Regions from separate parts of the Vibrio misgurnus genome, predicted to be linked through region 2. Evidence: riboswitches for the same ligand, from Rfam matches in the RefSeq annotation. Region 2 holds a riboswitch; each other region holds the start of a gene.
What was found. A riboswitch is a leader RNA that binds a small molecule or an ion and turns the genes downstream of it on or off. The one in region 2 is predicted to bind cyclic di-GMP.

Region 1: another riboswitch for cyclic di-GMP. It lies ahead of OOK74_RS11870 (glycosyl hydrolase family 18 protein); the one in region 2 lies ahead of OOK74_RS06605 (TfoX/Sxy family DNA transformation protein).
Region 3: another riboswitch for cyclic di-GMP. It lies ahead of gbpA (N-acetylglucosamine-binding protein GbpA); the one in region 2 lies ahead of OOK74_RS06605 (TfoX/Sxy family DNA transformation protein).

The regions. Positions count from the first base shown of each region.
Region 1 is NZ_CP113242.1:103,591-110,821, reverse strand. It holds gene OOK74_RS11880 (aspartate aminotransferase family protein) at 1-751, shown strand, start outside; gene phnX (phosphonoacetaldehyde hydrolase) at 761-1,573, shown strand; cyclic di-GMP riboswitch class I at 2,016-2,107, shown strand; gene OOK74_RS11870 (glycosyl hydrolase family 18 protein) at 2,160-4,778, shown strand; gene yjjG (pyrimidine 5'-nucleotidase) at 4,889-5,563, opposite strand; gene mscL (large-conductance mechanosensitive channel protein MscL) at 5,848-6,258, shown strand; gene OOK74_RS11855 (formate--tetrahydrofolate ligase) at 6,741-7,231, shown strand, end outside.
Region 2 is NZ_CP113241.1:1,405,555-1,412,785, reverse strand. It holds gene glgC (glucose-1-phosphate adenylyltransferase) at 1-982, shown strand, start outside; gene glgA (glycogen synthase GlgA) at 984-2,438, shown strand; gene OOK74_RS06610 (alpha/beta fold hydrolase) at 2,603-3,409, shown strand; gene OOK74_RS06605 (TfoX/Sxy family DNA transformation protein) at 3,563-4,150, opposite strand; cyclic di-GMP riboswitch class I at 4,265-4,350, opposite strand; gene purR (HTH-type transcriptional repressor PurR) at 4,509-5,519, opposite strand; gene elyC (envelope biogenesis factor ElyC) at 5,924-6,739, opposite strand; gene cmoM (tRNA uridine 5-oxyacetic acid(34) methyltransferase CmoM) at 6,856-7,231, shown strand, end outside.
Region 3 is NZ_CP113242.1:572,942-580,172, reverse strand. It holds gene OOK74_RS14355 (phosphate ABC transporter substrate-binding protein PstS family protein) at 1-410, shown strand, start outside; gene OOK74_RS14350 (MaoC family dehydratase) at 509-1,180, opposite strand; cyclic di-GMP riboswitch class I at 1,591-1,702, shown strand; gene gbpA (N-acetylglucosamine-binding protein GbpA) at 1,805-3,262, shown strand; gene OOK74_RS14340 (hypothetical protein) at 3,377-3,757, opposite strand; gene araH (L-arabinose ABC transporter permease AraH) at 3,928-4,917, opposite strand; gene araG (L-arabinose ABC transporter ATP-binding protein AraG) at 4,935-6,452, opposite strand; gene OOK74_RS14325 (arabinose ABC transporter substrate-binding protein) at 6,511-7,231, opposite strand, start outside.

The DNA.
Region 1 (7,231 bases), on a different replicon from region 2:
TAGCGATGTACATTACGCCGATTATTTGGAATACGTGATCGAAAAAGAAGGCGGCATTGGCGCCTTTATTGCCGAAGCCGTACGCAATACCGATGTGCAAGTGCCAAGCCGTGCCTATTGGCAGCGAATTCGTGAAATCTGTGATAAGCACAACGTATTACTGATCATTGACGATATTCCTAACGGCATGGGACGCAGTGGTGAATGGTTTACCCACCAAGCCTTTGGTATTGAACCGGATATTTTGTGTATTGGTAAAGGGTTAGGCGCAGGGCTGATCCCTATCGCCGCGCTACTCACCAAAGAAAAATACAACACCGCCGCTCAGGTGTCATTGGGACACTACACCCATGAAAAAAGCCCACTTGGCTGCGCCGCGGCATTAGCCACCATTGAAGTGATTGAGCAGCAAAATCTGCTCGGCAAAGTACAAGCCGACAGTGCTTACCTACGCCAACGCCTGACTACGCTGCAGCAACAGTTTGCCTTAATTGGCGATGTGCGTGGCATCGGTTTGCTGTGGGGGCTGGAACTAGTGACCGATCGCCACACTAAGCAGCGCGCACACCAAGCAGCCGAAGCGGTGCTCTACCACTGCTTAGCCCATGGGCTCAGTTTTAAAGTTTCGCAAGGCAACGTTCTGCAACTCAGTCCGCCTTTAATTATCACCCGTCAAGAGCTGGATAAAGCTCTGGATATTTTGCACTCCGCTTTGCTCGCCGTAAGCCAGCAAATGGGTTATTCACATTAAGGAAACACTATGCACTCTCCGATTCAAGCGGTTATTTTTGATTGGGCTGGCACCATTGTTGATTTTGGATCCTTTGCGCCAACCTCGATTTTTGTTGAAGCGTTCAAACAAGGTTTTGATTTTGCGATCAGCCTTGATGAAGCACGCGAGCCAATGGGGCTGGGTAAATGGCAGCACATTGAAGCAGTTGGCAAACTACCGAGCGTTGCCGAGCGTTGGCAAAATCAATTCGGTCGTGCCATGGATGCCAGCGATATTGATGCGATTTATGCCGCCTTTATGCCGTTGCAAATCGCTAAAGTCGCCGATCACGCAGCGCCGATCCCACACGCGTTAGAGGTGGTTAATCAACTGAAAAAGCAAGGCATTAAGATTGGATCTTGCACTGGCTACCCACGTCCAGTCATGGATGTGTTGATCCCGGTCGCGGCCGATTACGGTTATCACCCAGATTATGTGGTCGCAACGGATGACTTAGCGCAAGGCGGCCGACCAGCCCCCTTTATGGCACTGAAAAATGTAATTGAACTTGGGGTAACCAATGTGCGCGCTTGCGTCAAAGTCGATGATGCGCTGCCAGGTATTGAAGAAGGCCACAATGCCGGCATGTGGACAGTGGGTTTACTGCTGTCGGGCAACGAGGCCGGGTTAACCCTCGAAGAGTATCAAAATGCCGACGCGGCAACGCTACAAGCGGCCCGTGAACGCGCCAGCGCTAAATTGCAACTAGGTAAACCTCACTACTTAATTGATACAATTGCCGATTTACCAGCCGCCCTAGCCGACATTGAACGCCGACTCTTAGCCGGTGAGCAACCTTAAACTCGCTGTGCGGTCAATGGTCGAATGAAGCCATTCACACTCTGACTCAGAAACCTGCTACGGCAGGTTTTTTGCCCCAATACACGGCGCAGATATCACTCACCCACGCCCTCACGCTCAAACTAACGGTGTAAAAACAAACTGCTTAGCCATAGCAGAAATGATGCCGTAGTGTTAACTCCTACCTAGAGAAAAAACTATTCACATCACGATTATTCGACGCAGTTATTATTCAACGAAAAGTTCATCAACCACTTCCGTTTTTTTGAATAAGTATCACAGCAAATCGTTTGTATCTATGGCTTTGCAACGGCGATAATCCGCAGCGACTTTTGGCTTGGTTTGATTGTGCGATCATAACCAACGCTTAAAAAAGCATTTTTTACACATAAACTAGCGGACTCACTGTTAAGCCGTTGTCTATGTTTGTTGTTTATCAATCATATCCATTTGGCAAATCATCTGAAAAGATGAGACGCAAAGCTTCCGGCCTGTCGAGTGCTTATTGCACTCTATGGTAGCGGGGTTGCAAATCAACCAATGGTTGTTTTGATGATCTTATGGGTTAATCATCAAGGTTATGTTTATGCTTAAACAATCTATGCTCTCCCTGTCTATTTTAACGGCGCTCACCAGCGCCAGCGTATTCGCTGCTGCGCCGGGTAAACCAACCTTAGGCTGGGGCGATTACACTTACGCACTAGTCGAAGTTGATCAATCGCAAGTCGCTTATGAAAAGCTGGTTAAAGCGGTACATGATGAGATCAGCATTGAAGTCACTTGGGATGTATGGTCTGGCGATGCAGCGCAAACCGCGCGGATTTTGCTCGATGATCAAGTGGTTTGGGAAGGTGCAGCCTCCGCCAACCGAGCGGTGTTTAAAATGAGTAAAGGTGGCCGCTATAATATGGCGGTGGAGCTGGAAAACCAAGACGGCACCAGTCGCTCAGAGACCCAGTTGCTCACCATTGCCGATACCGATGGCAGCCATTTAGAACCCATGTCGACCATTTGGACTGAAAACAACCAACCATACCAGAATCAATCGGGCAAAATTGTCGGTACCTACTTTGTTGAGTGGGGAGTTTATGGCCGTAATTATCCGATGGATAAAGTACCGACCGCTAACCTAAACCGCATTCTTTACGGTTTTGTGCCAATCTGTGGCGGCGATGGCATCAATGACTCGCTCAAAACTATCGATGGATCTTTCCAAGCACTGCAAAGCGCCTGTGCTGGCCGTGACGATTTTAAAGTGGCAATCCACGACCCATGGGCAGCAATTCAAAAACCACAACTTGGTGTTGAAGGTTGGTCTGCTCCCTACAAAGGCAACTTTGGACAAATGATGGCGGCGAAAAAAGCCAATCCCGATCTAAAAATTCTGCCATCGATTGGCGGTTGGACGCTGTCTGATCCGTTCTTCCTGATGCACGACGATGCGAAACGACATACCTTCGTTGCCTCAGTCCGTGAATACCTCGAAACTTGGAAATTTTTCGATGGGGTCGATATTGACTTCGAATTCCCAGGCGGTGGCGGTGCTAACCCAAATCTTGGCGATAAAGAGCGCGATGGTGAGCTGTATGTAACAATTCTTAAAGAGTTACGTACCATGCTTGATGAGCTGGGCAGCAAAAATGGCCGCTACTATGAGCTCACTTCAGCGATTAACGTCGGTTACGATAAGCTGGCAGTGGTTGATTATGCTGAAGCGGCTAAATACCTTGATAACATCTATATGATGTCTTACGACTTCTATGGAGCTTGGGATAACAGCGTATTAAACCATCAAACCGGACTACATCAGTCTAGCGTCAACAGCGCCGAATCGGCATCCAAATACTACGCTTCGCGCGGTGTCGAGCTGTTACTAGAACAAGGTGTTCCAGCGGAAAAACTGGTGATTGGCGCAGCCGCTTATGGACGTGGTTGGACCGGTGTACACAACTACACCAATGGTAATCCATTTACTGGCGTTGCGACTGGCCCAATTAAAGGCACTTGGGAAAATGGCGTGGTGGATTATCGCGATATCGTCAATAACCACGGTGCAAGTCAAGGATTTGAATACGGTTATGACCAAGCGGCTGAAGCGCCGTACCTGTTTAAAGCCTCAACCGGTGATTTGATCACCTACGATGATCCACGCTCAATCAAAGCCAAAGCTCAATATGTGATGCAGCAAGGTATGGGCGGTATCTTCCACTGGGAGATGGATGCAGATAATGGTGATTTACTCAATGCCATGCATGAAGGTTTAGGCCATGGTGATGGTTCAACTGAACCAGAAAACCGAGCACCAATTGCTCGTGCCGGCGCGGATAAAACGGTTACCGGTCCAATCACTGTTACATTAGATGGTTCACAGTCTAGCGATCCTGAAGGTGAAACGCTGACTTTCCATTGGGCACAAACCGGCGGTAATCCACTGACCATCTCTAATAATCATACCGCGCAAGCCAGCATTGAGGTTCCTGCCACAGAGATCGATCAGGCGTACACCTTTACCCTTAGCGTAACGGATCCGAAAGGGGCCTCCTCGACTGACAGCGTGGTGATCACCAACCAAGCTGCGGCGAGTAATCAAGCGCCAACCGTGACGCTATCTCCTGTCACTTATGTCAATGAGCAAGCGCAGTTTACCCTGACTGCCAACGCGTATGATGCTGATGGCGACACCCTAGCTTACACATGGAGTATTCCAAGTGAGTTTGTGCTACTGGATGGTGGTCATGAAAGTTCAGTAACCCTTAGCGCACCAGAGGTCGATGCCGATACTCAATTCACAATTGAAGTTACCGTGAATGATGGTGAAGCGTCAGCTACGGCGGCCACTCAAGTGCAGGTGAAAAATATTGAAGATGGCGGAACCGGCGACGACCAATGCGCAGTGACCGATCCTAATGCCGGTAACTATCCAGCATGGAATGCATCGACTGTGTATACCAACGAAACGATTAGTCACAATGGTTTAGTTTACACCGCCAAATGGTGGGTACAAGGCTCTGAGCCGACACCGAGCAATGAAGCATGGCAACTCGTGTCTAACGTTGAGTTACCATGGTCGGCGGGTATTGCTTATAGCGGCACCGATCAAACCAACCATAATGGCTCGCGTTGGCAAGCAAAATGGTGGACACAAGGTGATGAACCAGGCACTGCCGATGTATGGGTCAACATTGGTCAAGCATCATGTAATTAATTGACCGCGTCACAGCTACAGATGCAGTCACAGATTAAGGAGCGCAAAATGCGCTCCTCTTTTATGACCATTGCTTTAACATACTGACTATCAACCTCACCCAGATCTGGTTAAGCCAACAAAATCTTTCTCAGCTCATCGAGCGAAGCAACTTCATAATGCGGCACAATCCCTTCCGGTTTAGGCTGCTGATGTACATTCAACCAGCAAGTCTCAATACCAAAATTCAAACCACCTAAAATATCTGAATGCGGATTATCCCCTACCATCAAAACACGCTTTTTATCCGGATTGCCCATTTGATGCAAAGCATGGGCAAAAATCCCGGCATCCGGTTTGGCGACCCCAACTTGCTCGGAAATCACAATGTGCTCAAAAAAGTGACTCATGCCAGTTTTGCTTAAGCGCACCGCTTGTAGCTCAGTAAAGCCGTTGGTAATAATGCCCAAGCGAGTCTTACCCTGCAGCGCTTGCATCAGTTCCATCGCTCCGGGCAGTAAAGTGCAAATATCGGCCATCGCTTGTAAAAATGCGCGGTTAAGTTCTGCGGTGGTTGTCTCTAGCTTAGCGGCCCAGCTGGCAAAACGGGTCTCTTTAAGCTGGTCGGCGGTGATCTCGCCGTTTTGGTATTCGACCCACAACGGCTGATTGACCGCTTGGTATTGCTGAAAGTCCAGCTCAGTAAACTGCACACCTTTACGGGCAAACATCAGTTGCATCCCTTTAAACGCATCAAAATCAAACAAGGTGTCATCGGCATCAAATAAAATCCAATCGTACTGCATAAGGCTCTCCCAACTCTTTGCCGCCAGTGTAGTCGCCGCCAGTGTAGTGTTTTTTAGCTAGAATGAATACGGGTGCGCCATCGCATCAAATGATCAACCATAAGTGAGATGGTTGCCTCACTTAAGATTAACAGTTGATTTACAAAAAATTTTCACTATCAAATGGCAAGAATCTTGAAGCACTTCTAAGCTTGATAAGGTAACAGACAGCACAAAACCACTCGGTTTTCCTGATCGCGTTGCATCCTAATATTAACATCTCATTCAAGTTTGGAGGGAATCTCATGAGCTTACTCAAAGAGTTCAAAGCGTTTGCATCGCGCGGCAATGTGATTGATATGGCAGTGGGTATCATTATTGGTGCTGCATTTGGCAAAATCGTCTCATCGTTTGTGGCCGATATTATTATGCCGCCGATTGGTATTATTTTAGGTGGGGTGAATTTTAGCGACCTCAGTATGGTACTGCTCGCGGCCCAAGGTGATGCACCGGCGGTGGTCATTGCCTACGGTAAATTTATTCAAACCGTGGTCGACTTTACCATTATTGCGTTTGCGATTTTCATGGGGCTAAAAGCGATCAATAGTTTGAAACGTAAGGAAGAAGAGGCCCCCAAAGCTGCACCAGCGCCGACCCCAGATCAGCAACTACTCTCCGAAATCCGTGATTTATTAAAAGCACAGCAAGATAAATAAACTCGTTTTTCACCGGTAGGATCCAAGCCAACCCAGAAACAAATTCGATTATTTCTGTGGCTCGCTTAATTTATCCCACTCGCCGACTTGCAAAAATAGCGTCGACGTTGATCGTCAACGCTATTTTTATTGCTCACTATACCCAAACCACTTGGCGTTGCAGGTAGGCGGCAAGTGAGTGAGTTCCCATGAGCATAGACAAACTATCTGACTGGGGTGAACCAACCTAGCCAACATCACTGCAGCTTCAAGTAGGGAATAAACATCAGGCTCATCTTGCCGCGTACCCACCACGCTGCTTACCTAACATCTTAAAAATGCGCGAAAAACACGTGCTGCAATTGATCAAAATCAGCAATCCTTTACAATCCCTCTCACACGCAGATTTGGCTGCACAATCCCCTTTACAAGCCATATTTTATCGTTATGATCTGCGCGCAAACGTTTGCCTCACCACAATAACCACTTCCGATGAGGGTTTTATGCTGCCAGATATTGAAATTTGCCGCGCAACATCACTAGCACCAATCGATAGCATCGCCAACCAAGCCGGTTTATTGGCCGAAGAATACCAAAGCCACGGTCGATATAAAGCCAAAGTATCACTGCGCTGTCTACAACGATTAGCCAACCAACCGCAAGGCAAACTGATTTTGGTCACCGCAATTACCCCTACCCCACTGGGTGAAGGCAAAACCGTCACCACGATTGGCTTGGCCCAAGGGCTAGCGAAGCTTAATCACTCAGTGATGACCTGTATTCGCCAGCCGTCGATGGGCCCTATTTTTGGCGTCAAAGGTGGCGCGGCGGGCGGTGGTTATTCCCAAGTTGCCCCAATGGAAGAGCTCAATTTACATTTAACCGGCGATATTCATGCGGTAACGGCGGCGCACAACCTAGCCGCCGCCGCGCTTGATGCGCGAATTTACCATGAGCAGCGCCTCGGTTATCAAGATTTTGAGCAGCGCACCGG
Region 2 (7,231 bases):
TCGTTTTATCGATATTATTCCTGCGCAGATGCGTGATGGTAAACGTTGGTACGAAGGAACGGCGGATGCGATTTATCAGAACTTACGTTTTGTGGAAATTGTGTCACCGGATCAAGTTTGTATTTTTGGCTCAGACCATATCTACAAAATGGATATTCGCCAAATGCTCGATTTTCATCGTCGGATGGGGGCTGAGCTGACGGTCTCCGCACTGCGCATGCCAATCAGCCAAGCATCTCAGTTTGGCGTGATTGAAGTTGATCAAAATGGCAAAATGATCGGCTTTGAGGAAAAACCTAGCCAGCCGAAATCGATCCCAGGCGAGCCTGAGTGGGCATTGGTTTCAATGGGCAACTACATCTTTGAAGCGGATACCTTAAGTAAAGAATTGCGTGATGATGCCGAGGATCCCCATTCGAGTCATGATTTTGGTAAAGATATCATCCCTAAAATGTTCCCGTGTGGACAAGTGTACGTGTACGATTTTACCACCAACAAAATTAAAGGGGAGAAAGGGTCGGCCTATTGGCGTGATGTGGGTACCATTGAGTCTTATTGGTCAGCGCATATGGATCTGCTCGACAAAGATCCCTCTTTCTCTTTGTATAACCGTCATTGGCCATTGCATACTTATTATCCACCACTACCGCCTGTCACCTTGGTGGATGTCAACGAGAAGAAAAATAAAGTAACCGACAGCTTGCTTTCGGGAGGTTGCTATATCCAAGGTGCGACGATTTACAAATCGGTACTCGGCTTTCGCTGTAATATAGCCGCTGGCTCTTTGATTAGTGAATCGGTGATCTTGGGTGATGTAAAAATTGGCGCGGGATGTATGATTAAGCGCGCGATTATCGATAAGAATGTCGAAATTGCCCCCGGAACCATTATTGGTGAAGATTTGGAATTGGATAGAAAACGCTTCCACGTTTCCGATGAGGGGATAGTGGTGATTGAAAAAGGCAGTAAGGTAGGATTTTAGAATGGAACAGCTCAACGTTTGGTTTACCGTTTCAGAAGTACAGGGGCTGGTAAAAAGTGGTGGCTTGGCCGATGTCGCGAAAGCATTACCACAGGCGTTGAAAGCGTTACATCAGCAGGTGGCCATTGCGCTGCCTGCTTATCGCGCAGTGCCGGGCCGGGAAGATGCAGAGCTGGTGCTGGACACTGAGCTCACCCATTGGCCGCATACTCAATATCGAGTGCTGAAATGTGATGTGGAAGGTATCCCGGTCTATTTATTCGATTGTCCCGCTTATTTTGACCGCCCAGCGTTGTATGCGGAGAGTAATCAGGCGTACGCCGATAACGGTGAACGGTTTGGTTTTTTCTGTGCCGCGTGTTTGGATGTATTGCCTAAGTTAGGCATCCAGCCGGATATTATTCACGCTAATGATTGGCATACCGGCTTAGTTCCGTTCTTGCTGAAAACCCGTTATCGCTATGACCCCTTTTTTGAGCGGGTCAAAAGTGTGCTGACAATACACAATGCCATGTTCAAAGGGATTTTTTCTTATCATCAGTTGGAAATTATTCCTGAGTTAAATTTATCGGGAATGGAGTTTTTACAATATGGCTATGACCACGTCAGCATGCTGCGTGCCGGAATTGCCTTTGCGGATAAGATTAATGCGGTTAGCCCCAATTATGCCTCTGAGTTGTTAACTTCGCTGGGAGCGCATGGATTAGTGGATGATTTTGTACGCCGAGCGCGCGATTTACATGGCATAGTCAATGGTTGCGATTATCGTGAATGGAACCCTCGTAACGATCACTATCTACCGGTAACTTATAGTGAAGATCCTGATTCAATGCGCCAAGGTAAGGCTTTGTGTAAACAAGCCTTACAAGCTGAGCTGCATTTACCGGTGAGCGATGTGCCTCTATTTGGTATGGTGTGTCGACTTACCCACCAAAAGGGCTTTCACTACCTGTTACCCATTTTAGAGCCTTTTTTGCGTAACCGTGTCCAAGTGGTCATCGTTGGGACTGGCGAGCCAGAGGTTGCCGCTCGGCTGAGTAAGTTGGCGCATCAACATCGAGATCAATTGGCTTTTGTTGAAACTTATAGTGAACGTTTAGCGCACTGGGTTGAAGCTGGCTCTGATTTTTTCTTAATGCCTTCAGAGTTTGAGGCTTGTGGACTGAATCAGATCTACAGTATGGCTTATGGCACGCTGCCGATTGTACGAGAAGTCGGTGGGTTAAAAGATACGGTCAACGATTACGATAAATTCCCAGAGCAGGCGACTGGTTTTAGTTATCAAGAGCCGACAGCGGAAGCTTTGCTAATTACTATGCAGCGGGCATTGCTGTTTTATTTGCAGCAACCAGCAGAGATGAGCAAAGTGCAACAACGTGCGATGCTGCAAAACTTCAGTTGGCAAGTATCAGCTCAAGACTATATCAAGATGTATCAGTTAGCGCGATTTGGTTAACTGAAATTGGAAAACTCGCAAGGTACTACCTTCCAAGGCACTGTTTAGTGCCTTGATTTTTTAATGCTTTAGTTTTTTATGCTGAGACAACAGTTTCTTACAACTCGCCTGATGCCCAGCTCGCAGATTATGCTAGTCTTGGCCTGCATTATAAAGAGGTGCCAATGACGACGATTGCCGAAAAAGTGCTATTTCATAAAACGTATCACCATCCTACCAGCCATGAGTGGGTGGTTTTTGTGCATGGCGCAGGGGGCAGCTCTGCGATCTGGTTTAAGCAAATCAAAGCTTATCGTCAGCATTTCAATTTATTGTTGATTGACTTGCGTGGGCACGGGAAATCGAATCCCTTACTGAAAGGCTGGATTGCCAATCGTTACACTTTCAAAAGTGTGACACTGGATGTATTGCGCGTGCTTGATCACCTGAAAATTCAGTCGGCGCATTTTGTTGGTATGTCGCTCGGTACCATCATAGTGCGTAATCTGGCTGAGCTTGCCACTCATCGTGTTAACTCGATGGTGCTGGGTGGGGCAGTCACGCGGCTCAATACTCGTTCACAAGTGCTGGTTAAGCTTGGGCATTGGAGCAAACATATCATCCCTTACATGTGGTTATATCGACTGTTTGCTTACGTTGTGATGCCACAGCGTAGCCAAAAAGAGTCACGTCATCTATTTATTCGTGAAGCGCAAAAACTGTGTCAAAAAGAGTTTAAACGTTGGTTCACTTTAACCGCTGAAGTTAATCCTTTGATGCGTTATTTCCGTGACCGTGAATTGCCAATCCCCACCTTATATCTGATGGGTGAGAAAGATTACATGTTCATTCATCCGGTTAAAGAGATGGTGGCGCTGCACACACAAAGTGAGCTGTACGAGATCCCCAATTGTGGGCATGTGTGTAATGTTGAGCAGCCGGAGCTGTTCAATCAGCATTCAATCGAGTTTATTCAGCGTCAGATCCGTTAAGCGCGGCATTTAGCCCTAGCTGATCACGATAACGGCGGCCGGTATACCGATGAGTGATTGAGCAATAAAAAACCCGCGCCATGATTGGCGCGGGTTGGGTATTTATGTCGCGAACTCTGTGCTTGACGCGGTGAGTGTTATCATCACACTAATCTAGAGATGGCTTAACAGCTCATCACGGCGCTGCTGTGGGATCACCGACCAGTGTTTACCTTCAATTGCGCCTTCTAAGGCCCACAGCAACTCTAAGCTCACCTCGGCAGTATGAGTACGCTGAATGGCTTTATAGGCAGCGACAGAGCCGTTGGATTGGAGAGAGGCGACCGTTTCAATGCCGGCTTTCTTGAGCATTCTTTCGGTCGCTAAACGCAGGTTAGGCAGATCTTTTAAACGGTCAGGTTTGGTTTGGGCTTGCGTTTCACGCTCTGCTTTAGCCACATCAAGCGCGGTATGAGCTTCAGTTAGAATTGAGGCTGGATCACTCCAGCAATTGTCAGGCAGAGCGTAATACTTGGTCACGACAGGGAAGCCACGTTTTTTGTAAACGTATGGGGCATAACCTTGTTGTTTGAATTTTTCAATCGAGGCTTCATCGGCACGGATGTGCAGCGTATCGTTGACCACAAGTGCAAACATTGTATCGTCGACAAAAATACCAAAGCCACCAAACATTGAACGAGATTTCACACGTCCTAGCTGCTCAAAGAGCCGCATTGAATCTTTTAATACTGGTTTATCCATGCTGTTAGTCTCGGAGTATTGTTACCTACGCCACCAAATCAGGCCCGAGAAAATTAGCAAAAACATGCAGCCAAGGTGTCAATAATCAGTCAACAGCCTGTATGCATTTTTGCCATCGGCAACCCCGCTACCTACCAAGTTGTTGGTTTAGGCCGGAGGCTTTGCGTCCCACTCTTTCAAATGGTTTGCCCTGTGCGTGACATTCTTCCTGATAAAAATCAGTCATTCTTAGCGCATTCTCACAGTTTAATGTTTCAATTATGAGAATACGCAGAACTAATCCTACTCTTTCTATATGAGGTTTGTCAGATTTATGTGACAAGCTTTCAAATATAGATGGTGTGAATTTTCAAGTAAGTTAGGATTTTGTCAAGTCTTTTACGGTATCCCGTTCGACAATTTCAGGATGCATTTCAAAAATTCGCCGTTCATGCTCTTTATCTTTAATCCGTTCCAGTAAGATTTCGAACGCATTTTTACCTACGCGGCGTTTCGGTTGGTGCACCGTGGTTAATGGCGGCGAGAAATACTCGGCCAATTCAATATTGTCGTAGCCAATCACCGACATATCTTCTGGCACGCGGATCCCTTTTTGCTGTAAGCGACTGATGAGACCTAACGCCATCGTGTCATTAAAGCAAAATACAGCACTGGGGCGTTTATCCATCGCGATGATCTTATCGGCCGCTAGCACCGCAGTATCACACTCAAAGTTGCCTTCTAAAATCCAATCTTGATTGATGGGTAAATTGGCCTCTGCCATTGCGCGGCGAAAACCTTGAATACGCTCTTGGCAGGCCGCCTTGATGAAATGACCACTTAAGCAAGCAATGTCGCGGTGTCCGTGCTCAATCAGATACTTGGTCGCCAGATAGCCACCTTCTTCTGAGTTATCAATGATCTTATCCGCATTGGAAGTTTCAGGCCCCCAGTCCATGATCACTTTCGGAATGTCTTTATGCACATCCAGCATGGCTTGTAGTTCTTGGGTGAGATCAGAGCACATCACCAAAATACCATCGACCCGCTTTTCGGCGAGCATCCGAATGTAATCTCGCTGTTTTTCATAAATGCCGCCAGTGTTACATAGGATCAAGGTATAACCTTGGCGGTAACAGTAGCTTTCCACCCCATCGATCACTTCAGAGAAGAAGAGATTGGTCGATTGAGTCACTAACATGCCGATCGTGCGTGTGGTATTACACTTTAAACTGCGTGCCACAGCACTTGGTGCGTAGTTAAGTTGTTGCACCGCTTCCATCACTTTTTCTTGGGTGGTTTCTGCCACAAAGCGAGTTTTGTTGATCACGTGGGAAACGGTGGTGGTTGACACACCAGCAAGGCGCGCCACATCTTTTATCGTAGCCATAGAGTGTTCCTATCGATGACTGCTGATGTCAGCGAATGTTATTGGTGAATTAAATCAGCAGGTAAGGCGAGATTGAGCAAGCTATGATACTTGGAGTGCGAGTCACCACACATAACGTATCTTGGGCGTAACAATCATGATGCCTAAAGTAATAAAATACAAAAACCGCCGAAAAACAGCGGTTTACAATCATATTGGTTTTATCATTTGCGGGTGAATTTTAGACTGCGCCGCCAGCAACTGCAATCAAATTCATTCATCAAACGGTAACTTATTTCTGAATTGATAGGTCTAGCAGTGATAGCTTATTGACCTTGTACCTTAAATCAATCCGCAATCGCAACAGGATAGCGAATGTGCACTATCGCTGTTGCGAGTCGAACAGACTAAGGCATAACCGGTGGTTAATCGGCCAGCGTGACATTGACCGGTTTCGTTTCAGGTGCAGGACTGGCATCACCCACCACGCTATCGCGTAGCGTTTGCCACAGTAGCCCTAAGCTTTCGTACCAAAATAGCTCAGTTTGTTCAAGATAGCGTGATTTTGGAATGTACTTGTCCCAAGGCTGAATAATATTCAGATGACCTAAGTAATTGGTCGGTGCCGCAATCGGGGTTAGACCTGCTGATTGAAATTCGCGCATGGCGCGTTTCATGTGGCTGGCCGATGTTACTAATACCATACGCTTTTGCTGCACAAATGCCGCTGCTTGGCGCGCTTCTTCCCAGGTATCTTTGGCGGTTTCCAGCAAAATAATATCGGATTTGGGTACGCCAAGCGCGAGGGCGACTCGCGCCATCATCCGCGCGTGGCTGACTTCACTGCCGCCGGCATAGCCGGAGAGAATTAATTTGGAACCTGGGTACATGCGGTAAATACGAATACCTTCACTTAAGCGCATTAATGCCGCGCGAGTGAGTTCCGAGGTCGGTGGTATATCATCATCCACAACATGACCATTGCCGAGCACCATTATGTAATCGAGCGAGCCTTCGACCGGTAAAAAGGCGGTGTAAGCGCGCTCAAGTGGCATTAATAAACGAGTGGCAACCGGTTGAAAGGAGACCAGAAACAATCCAGAGAGTGAGAATAAAACCACCAGACAGCCAGTTTTGCGTTTGGCAGTGAACATGATCAGCATCAAGCCGAGAAAACCAAGGATCAGCAGCGCTGGCAATGGCATCAACAGCGAAGAAAAAATTTTTTTCAGCTCAAACATAGTGAAAACAGTCCGAAAAAACAGCACTTGAATATAAAAAGAGTCGAAGCCTCTTTATTCCTGCTATTCCTGTGACAGAATAGCGGGCACGATGGATTATCATAACTCAAGCTACTGTGACTGAAGACCGTAATTTCGACAATATTGCCCACAAATTTGCAAAAAATATTTACGGCTCTGACAAAGGCGAGATCCGCCAAGTCATTGTTTGGGAAGATTTGCAGCAATTACTCGCTCAATTCAATGCATCAAATGCACCTTTGCACATATTGGATGCAGGGGGAGGCTTGGCGCAACTTTCGCAAAAAATCGCTCGGCTTGGTCATCACGTCACTTTATGTGATCTTTCTTCACAAATGTTGCAATTGGCTGAGCAAGAGATTGCCAACCAAGGCCTGCGTGAGCAGTATCGGTTGGTTCACTCATCGGTGCAGACCATTCAACAGCATCTTAGCGAACCGGTTGATGTGTTGTTATTTCATGCGGTGATGG
Region 3 (7,231 bases), on a different replicon from region 2:
CCTTGGTCACTCGGGAGGCCTCTTCCGGCTCGCGCTACAGCTTTGAAAGCTTGATGGGATTGACCAAAACAGTCAATAATCGCCAAGTGTCTGACGTTACTCCAACCGCTTTAGTGGTGAATAGCAACAGCATGGTGAAAACCTTAGTCAACCACAATACCCAAGCGATTGGCTTTATCTCGATTGGTTCGGTCGATAAATCGATTAAGGCCATCCAGTTTGAAAAAACCGAACCCAGCGCAGATAACATCGCTAAACACAGCTACCAACTCTCACGCCCTTTCTTGATTTTGCACTACCCAGAGAAAGCAAGTGAGCAGACCAAGCAATTCATTGCCTTTTTACAATCTGAACCAACCAAAAAATTGATTGTGGAATATGGCTATATTATGCCAAGCAATGAAGAGTAACTTGCCGGATTAAGAAGTGTTCGGAGCAAAAAAGACTAAGGAGAGCTTGTGCTCTCCTTAGTTGAATTTGATTTGTTGTCGTTTGTGATCGTTAGCCACTAAAAATGCAGTTGGATCACTGAAACCACCACACAGCCAGGGCGGCGCACACCTTCAATTTCAACCTTAATTTCACGTTCAATCTCAAGACCTTTTTTGATCGGCGTGACTTTTGATAACGTACTCACCGCCCGCACGCGGTTGCCCGCTTTAACTGGGTATGGGAAACGCACGGAATTAAGGCCAATGTTGACCACCATTTTGGCACTCGGGAATAGCGAATTCTCTTCATCAACACTGTCGGTCAATTTCGGCAATAACGCTAGCGTCAAAAAGCCATGCGCGATGGTCGTTTTAAAGGGAGATTCCACTGCAGCACGCTCAGGATTGGTATGGATCCACTGCATATCTTCGGTGACAGCACCAAACTGATTAATGCGCGATTGATCGACCAGCAACCATTCACCCGTGTGGATCACTTCACCCACTTGATGTTGTAGCTGATCATACACTTGTTGTGCTTGAGGATTGAGCACAATCGGCTCTGGGATGGGAGTCTCTTCATTGGCTGGCAAATGCAAATCTTTCACCCAAGCAAATAGCGGGCGACGATGGGTTTTGCTCAAAATATCATCCCAGTATTCACGTACTGAAGGTGACATCCACTGTTTAAACTCAGTGTGCTTAACCAAATGTTCAGCTCGATGCTTTAGCAGATCAGCGACTCTCATCACAACCTCATTCTTAACCAAGAAGAAATATAAACGTCCTAATTTTGAAGTACTTCACAGTAAGCTGCAATGACTTTCGGGCGTACAGGCGTATTCTGTAAGCAACAAGCTAAATAAAAACAACAAGTTAACAATAAAACATTATTTTATTAGTCTTATCTCGATGAAAGTAATTACACCTTTCATTTTAGCTGCCAATCTCAAAATTGTTGGTGATTCGATCACTATGTTTGAGCCTGAAATCATGTAGGCAAAATCTGACCTTACACCAAGCATTCCCATAGAAAACACGATAATCATTTACATTTAATATCAATCAGTTAAATGTAAAATCATCATGATGAGAGTTTGATTCCATAAATTGGGCACTCAGTGGCTTTCTGGGCTTAATTTGGTTAAATTTGCGCTTGATCACATTTCGGCAAACCACTTGAAAAAGTGGGACGCAAAACCACCGGTCTGTGGCGTTCAAGCCGCTCGTTCAAACACAGGCTTGATCGCTATGATAGCGGGGTTGCCAGCACAGTTTCACTGCGTTGTCGGCTTGCGTTGCTGAATGAACAAAAAAATAACGCCTGACTATCGATCAGGCACAATATGTCAGCCAACAAAAAAGAGTTTGTGATGAAAAAGCAACCTATAATGACCGCTATTACTTTAGCATTATCGGCAATCAGTGGTATCGCCTATGGCCATGGTTATGTGTCAGCAGTGGAAAACGGCGTCGCGGAAGGACGTGTCGCATTGTGTAAATATGCCGCCAATGACAGCGGTGAGAAAAACACCAACTGCGGCGCAATTCAATATGAGCCACAAAGTGTTGAAGGACCGGAAGGTTTCCCAATCTCAGGACCGCGTGATGGCAAAATCGCCAGCGCAGAAAGCGCACTGGCCGCTGCACTTGATGAGCAAACTGCGGATCGTTGGGTAAAACGCCCAATTCAAGCCGGTCCACAAAACTTTGAGTGGACGTTTACCGCCAACCACGTCACCAAAGATTGGAAATACTACATCACCAAACCGGATTGGAACGCCAACCAAGCCCTATCACGTGATTCTTTTGATCTAAACCCATTTTGTGTGATTGAAGGCAATATGGTGCAACCGCCGAAATTGGTTAGCCATGAGTGTATTGTGCCTGAGCGCGAAGGCTACCATGTGATCCTTGCGGTGTGGGATGTGGGTGATACGGCGGCGGCGTTTTACAACGTCATCGATGTCAAATTTGCTGGCGATAGCCCAGTGATCCCAGATTGGCAACAAGGTGGGCAGATCATCCCAACCATGGACCTGAGTATTGGTGATACCGTATTTACTCGTGTATTTGATGCTGCCGGTGAAAACCCAGCTTACCGCACTGAGCTTAAAATCGATTCGCAAACGCTGACCCAAGCCAACCAGTGGTCTTATGCTTTAGCCAGTAAAATCAACCAAACCCAAACTCAGCTACGAGCTGGCCAGCTCAATGGTGATCAGTTTGTGCCAGTATACGGCACTAACCCAATCTATCTAAAAGATTCGAGTGGCTTACAACGGGTTGAAATCGGTTATCACATCGAAGCACCACAGCCAGAATATTCGCTCACCGTATCCGGTTTAGCTGCCAACTACCAGATTGGTGAACAACCGGTGCAACTGGATCTGACGCTTGAAGCGCAAGGTGACATGACCGCAGAACTGACGGTGTATAATCATCATCAGACACCATTAGCAAGCTGGAGCCAAGCCATTAACGATGGTGAAGTAAAATCAGTGCAATTGACACTCAGCGAAGCCAAAGCTGGCCACCATATGCTGGTGTCTCGCAGCAAAGATCGCGATGGCAACTTGCAATATCAACAAACCCTAGATTTCATGCTGGTCGAGCCACAAACGCCACCTAGCGAAGGGGATTATGACTTTGTCTTCCCTCACGGTTTAGATCAATACGTTGATGGCAGCAAAGTGCTGGCTGAAGATGGCGCCATTTACCAATGTAAGCCATGGCCATACTCAGGTTACTGCCAACAGTGGACTACCAATGCGACTCAGTACCAACCAGGTACGGGTAGTCATTGGGAAATGGCGTGGGACAAACTGTAATCCCGCTCTAAAACACAAAATCCCCCAGCCAAGGCCGGGGGATTTTTTATGCCAAGCGGCAAGTGCCACAATTGGCGTTCAGCCAACAGTTAGCCACTCAATCCTGACGGAGTGTTACTCTTCTTCTATCTCACACTCAGTACAACTTTGCAGGGCAATGTCGTGCTCAAACACAATACTCTCGTCACCATCTGCCAGTAGTTCAGCAATTTCATCGGCAACTTCTTGCTCATCTTCCGCATCCACCTGATCCACCAGCTCTTGTTCTGAATAACCAAAGAAATTCAGTAACAAGTAATCCCGCGCTTGCGATTCACTGCAAGTCACGTTTACGGCTAAATCCGGCTCAAGGTTGTCTTGGGCAATCAACTCTGCAACCTGAGCTAAGACTTCCTCTTTCATCGCGGCAGTTAACCAACCAAGATCGGTACTGACTTTGGTGTTTTTACAGTTAAAACAAGGCAGCTGTTCAAAGTAATAGTGAAAATCAGTCATAGATCATTTCTTCTTTAACGTGTTGAGTGATCCGATTATGCGCGATTTTTGGCAAAATACTATCTCAATCCGCCTTAAGTGTCGCAGCCAGCAGTGCTGTAACGCAAAATCCCTCAGCCAAGGCTGAGGGATTTGTTCTGCTTTACCATACGAAATGGCACGAGCCCAACTTAGCCATGTTGATTTTGTTTATAACGATCGAAGATCACCGCCGCGAGTAAGATGATGCCGCGTACCACATATTGTGAGAAAGGTGACATATTCAGCAGGTTCATCGCATTTTCGACCGTGCCCAAAATCAGCACCCCAGCAATCACATAGGAGACTTTACCAATCCCACCTTTCAGTGAAACGCCACCCAAGACACAAGCCGAAATCACCACCAGTTCAAGACCAACCGAAGTCATTGGCTGACCACTGGTCATGCGTGCTGCCAAAATGACTCCAGCCAATGCCGAGATAAATCCCGACACCGTAAAGATGATCATCTTGGTTTTCACCACATTAACTCCAGCCAACCGTGCCGCCTCCTCGTTGCCACCAATTGCTAACGTATTGCGCCCATAGACGGTGCGATTGAGCAAAAAAGCGAACACAGCAAAAGTGATCATGGTTAACCAAATCGGGGTCGGAATACCGAAAATTGATGAATTACCTAAGGCAAAAAAGTTCTCTTCGGTGATCCCGACCGCTTTACCATCAGAGATGATATAGCCCAAACCACGCGCAATTTGCATCGTGGCTAGCGTCGTGATCAAAGCGTTGATTTGTAGTTTGGCAATCACAAAACCGTTGAGTAGCCCAAATGCCACTCCAGACAGTAGACCAGCACCAATCCCAAGCACCACACTACTGGTGGCGTTGATCGCCACCGCAGTCACCACGCCAGAGCAAGCAACAATTGACGCAACCGATAAATCCAAATCACCACACGCAAGGCAAAACAACATCGCACATGCCACCATGCCACTCATCGAAATGGCGAGCCCTAACCCTTTCATGTTGATAAAGGTCGCAAAGTAAGGCACGAAAAATGCGCACAACAAAAACAGGCCGGCAAACACCATCAGCATTCCGAAGCGATCCCAAATACCGGCAAAACTCAAGGTACGTTTCTCATCTTGCGGTGTGAGTATTTTTGTAGAACTCGTTATAGACATAATGATACTCCTTAATGTTAAGCGGCTGCCGCATCGTCCTGATCAAGCATGGCCAGACGAAGTGCGGTTTGTTCGTTAAACTGCTGACGAGTTAATTCGCCAGCCACTGCACCTTCTTTCATCACCAAGATCCGATCAGAAATACCCAACACTTCTGGTAAATCACTGGAAACAACCAGCACCGTTACCCCATTTTCTGCCAGCTTAAAAATCAGTTCATAAATTTCGGATTTCGCTCCGACATCGATCCCGCGCGTCGGCTCATCGAGTAAAATCACACTCATCGCGGTTGATAACCAGCGTCCCAGAATCACTTTTTGCTGATTACCACCAGACAACTTGCCTACCGGTTGATCTAAAGATGCCGCTTTAATATTTAACGCCTCTTTTTGCTTAGTCGCGTTAGAGGTTTCCCAAGCAAAATCGATCAAACTACTCAGTTTTAAGTGCCATGGTCGAGCACTGATATTGGTGTTTTCTTGCAGCGACATAATCGGCACGATGCCATCAGCTTTGCGGTCTTCGGAACACAGCGTGATCCCTAGACGAATCGCATCGCGCGGACTTTTCACGCTGACTTTGACATCGTGTAGATAAAGATCGCCAGCGGTTTTTCTATCCGCACCAAAGATCAGGCGGGTCAACTCGGTACGACCCGCACCGACTAGGCCAAATAGTCCAAGAATTTCCCCTTGCTGAATATCTAAAGATACTGGGGCACTTAAGCCTGGGCCTTCAACGTTGGCTAAACGCAAACCACTTTCGCCTAACTTACGTGGTCGGTAGTTGTAAATATCATTAATTTCACGCCCAACCATTAAAGCCACTAAACGATCATGGGTCAGCTCTGACATCGCATAGAATGACTGCACATGTTGGCCATCTTTGAAAATAGTGATCGCATCGCACAGCTCGAAAATTTCTTCCATACGGTGTGAAACATATAAAATGATTTTGCCGTCATCACGCAGTTCACGGATCACTTTGAACAGGTTTTGGATTTCACGTTGTGACAAGCTACTGGTCGGCTCATCAAAGGCAATAATTTGTGCATTGCGGCTGAGTGCTTTGGCAATTTCCACCATTTGCCATTGACCGATCGACAACGCTTTCAATGGACAAGCAGGATCGAAAGTTTCACCTAAACGCTGCAGTTGAACTCGTGCATTGCGGTTAAGGGTTTCGGTATCGACTCGGCCACCTTTGGTCGGCAATTGCCCAAGGTAAATGTTCTCCGCCACGGTCAGTTCAGGAACTAAGTTGAGCTCTTGATAAATAATCGCGATGCCGTGCTCAAGCGCATCATTGGTTGAATTGAGCACAACGGGTTGCCCATCAATCGCGATTTGACCTTCGGTCGGCTGATGCAAACCGCTTAACGTTTTCAGTAAGGTTGATTTGCCAGCCCCATTTTCCCCCATTAAAGCGTGAATACTGCCGGCATCCGCGCGAAAACTGACATTGTGCAGAGCCTTCACACCCGGAAAATGTTTAGAGATATTTCGAAATTCAAGATAAGACGGGGACGTTGCCATAACATACTCTCCGTAAATGAGTGGATGACGGCCAGTGTGACCGTCATCGCCAATCGGCTTATAGCCCTTTTTTCGCTAGTTCAGCTTTGAAGTTGTCACGGGTGATCAGTACCACATCGGTCACTTCCACAAACTTCTCGGGTTCAAGATCCTCTTTCACCCATTTGTAGAGCGATTCAATACTTTTATAGCCATGCACATCTGGGCTAGGCAGTAATGAGCCATAGAAACCGGTCGGTTGCGACTTGGCCAGTTCATTCACCGCATCGACTCCATTGATGCCAACACCAATCACGTTATTGGCATTAAAGCCTTGGCCTTCAGTGGCACGCACTCCGCCGAGAACGGTGTTATCGTTCATGCCCACAATCAACCATTGCTTCACATTCGGGTATTGCACTAGCAGAGAGTTGGCCGCATCCAGTGCTCCTGGAATATCATTGGTTTTGGTCGGTACGCGGTAGATTTGGCTTTCAGGGAAACCTGCTTGTTTCAACGCCGCGATAGAGCCGCTGACTCGGCGACGTGCGGTATCCAACTCATCGGCGGTGATCGCCATCACAGCCGTGGTTGAGACATCCCAATTACGCTTTTGCATTTCCTGGTACAGCTCAAGCCCTTGGCGCTCACCAATCGCGGTAGCGGCCATCATAACCAATGGCACCTCGGTCATCGGCTCGCCTTGTGCGTTGAGGAACTGATCATCCACTGTGACCACTTTGAGATCATAACTTTTGGCTTTAGCCATGATCGCAGGACCTAACTTAGGATCTGGCGTA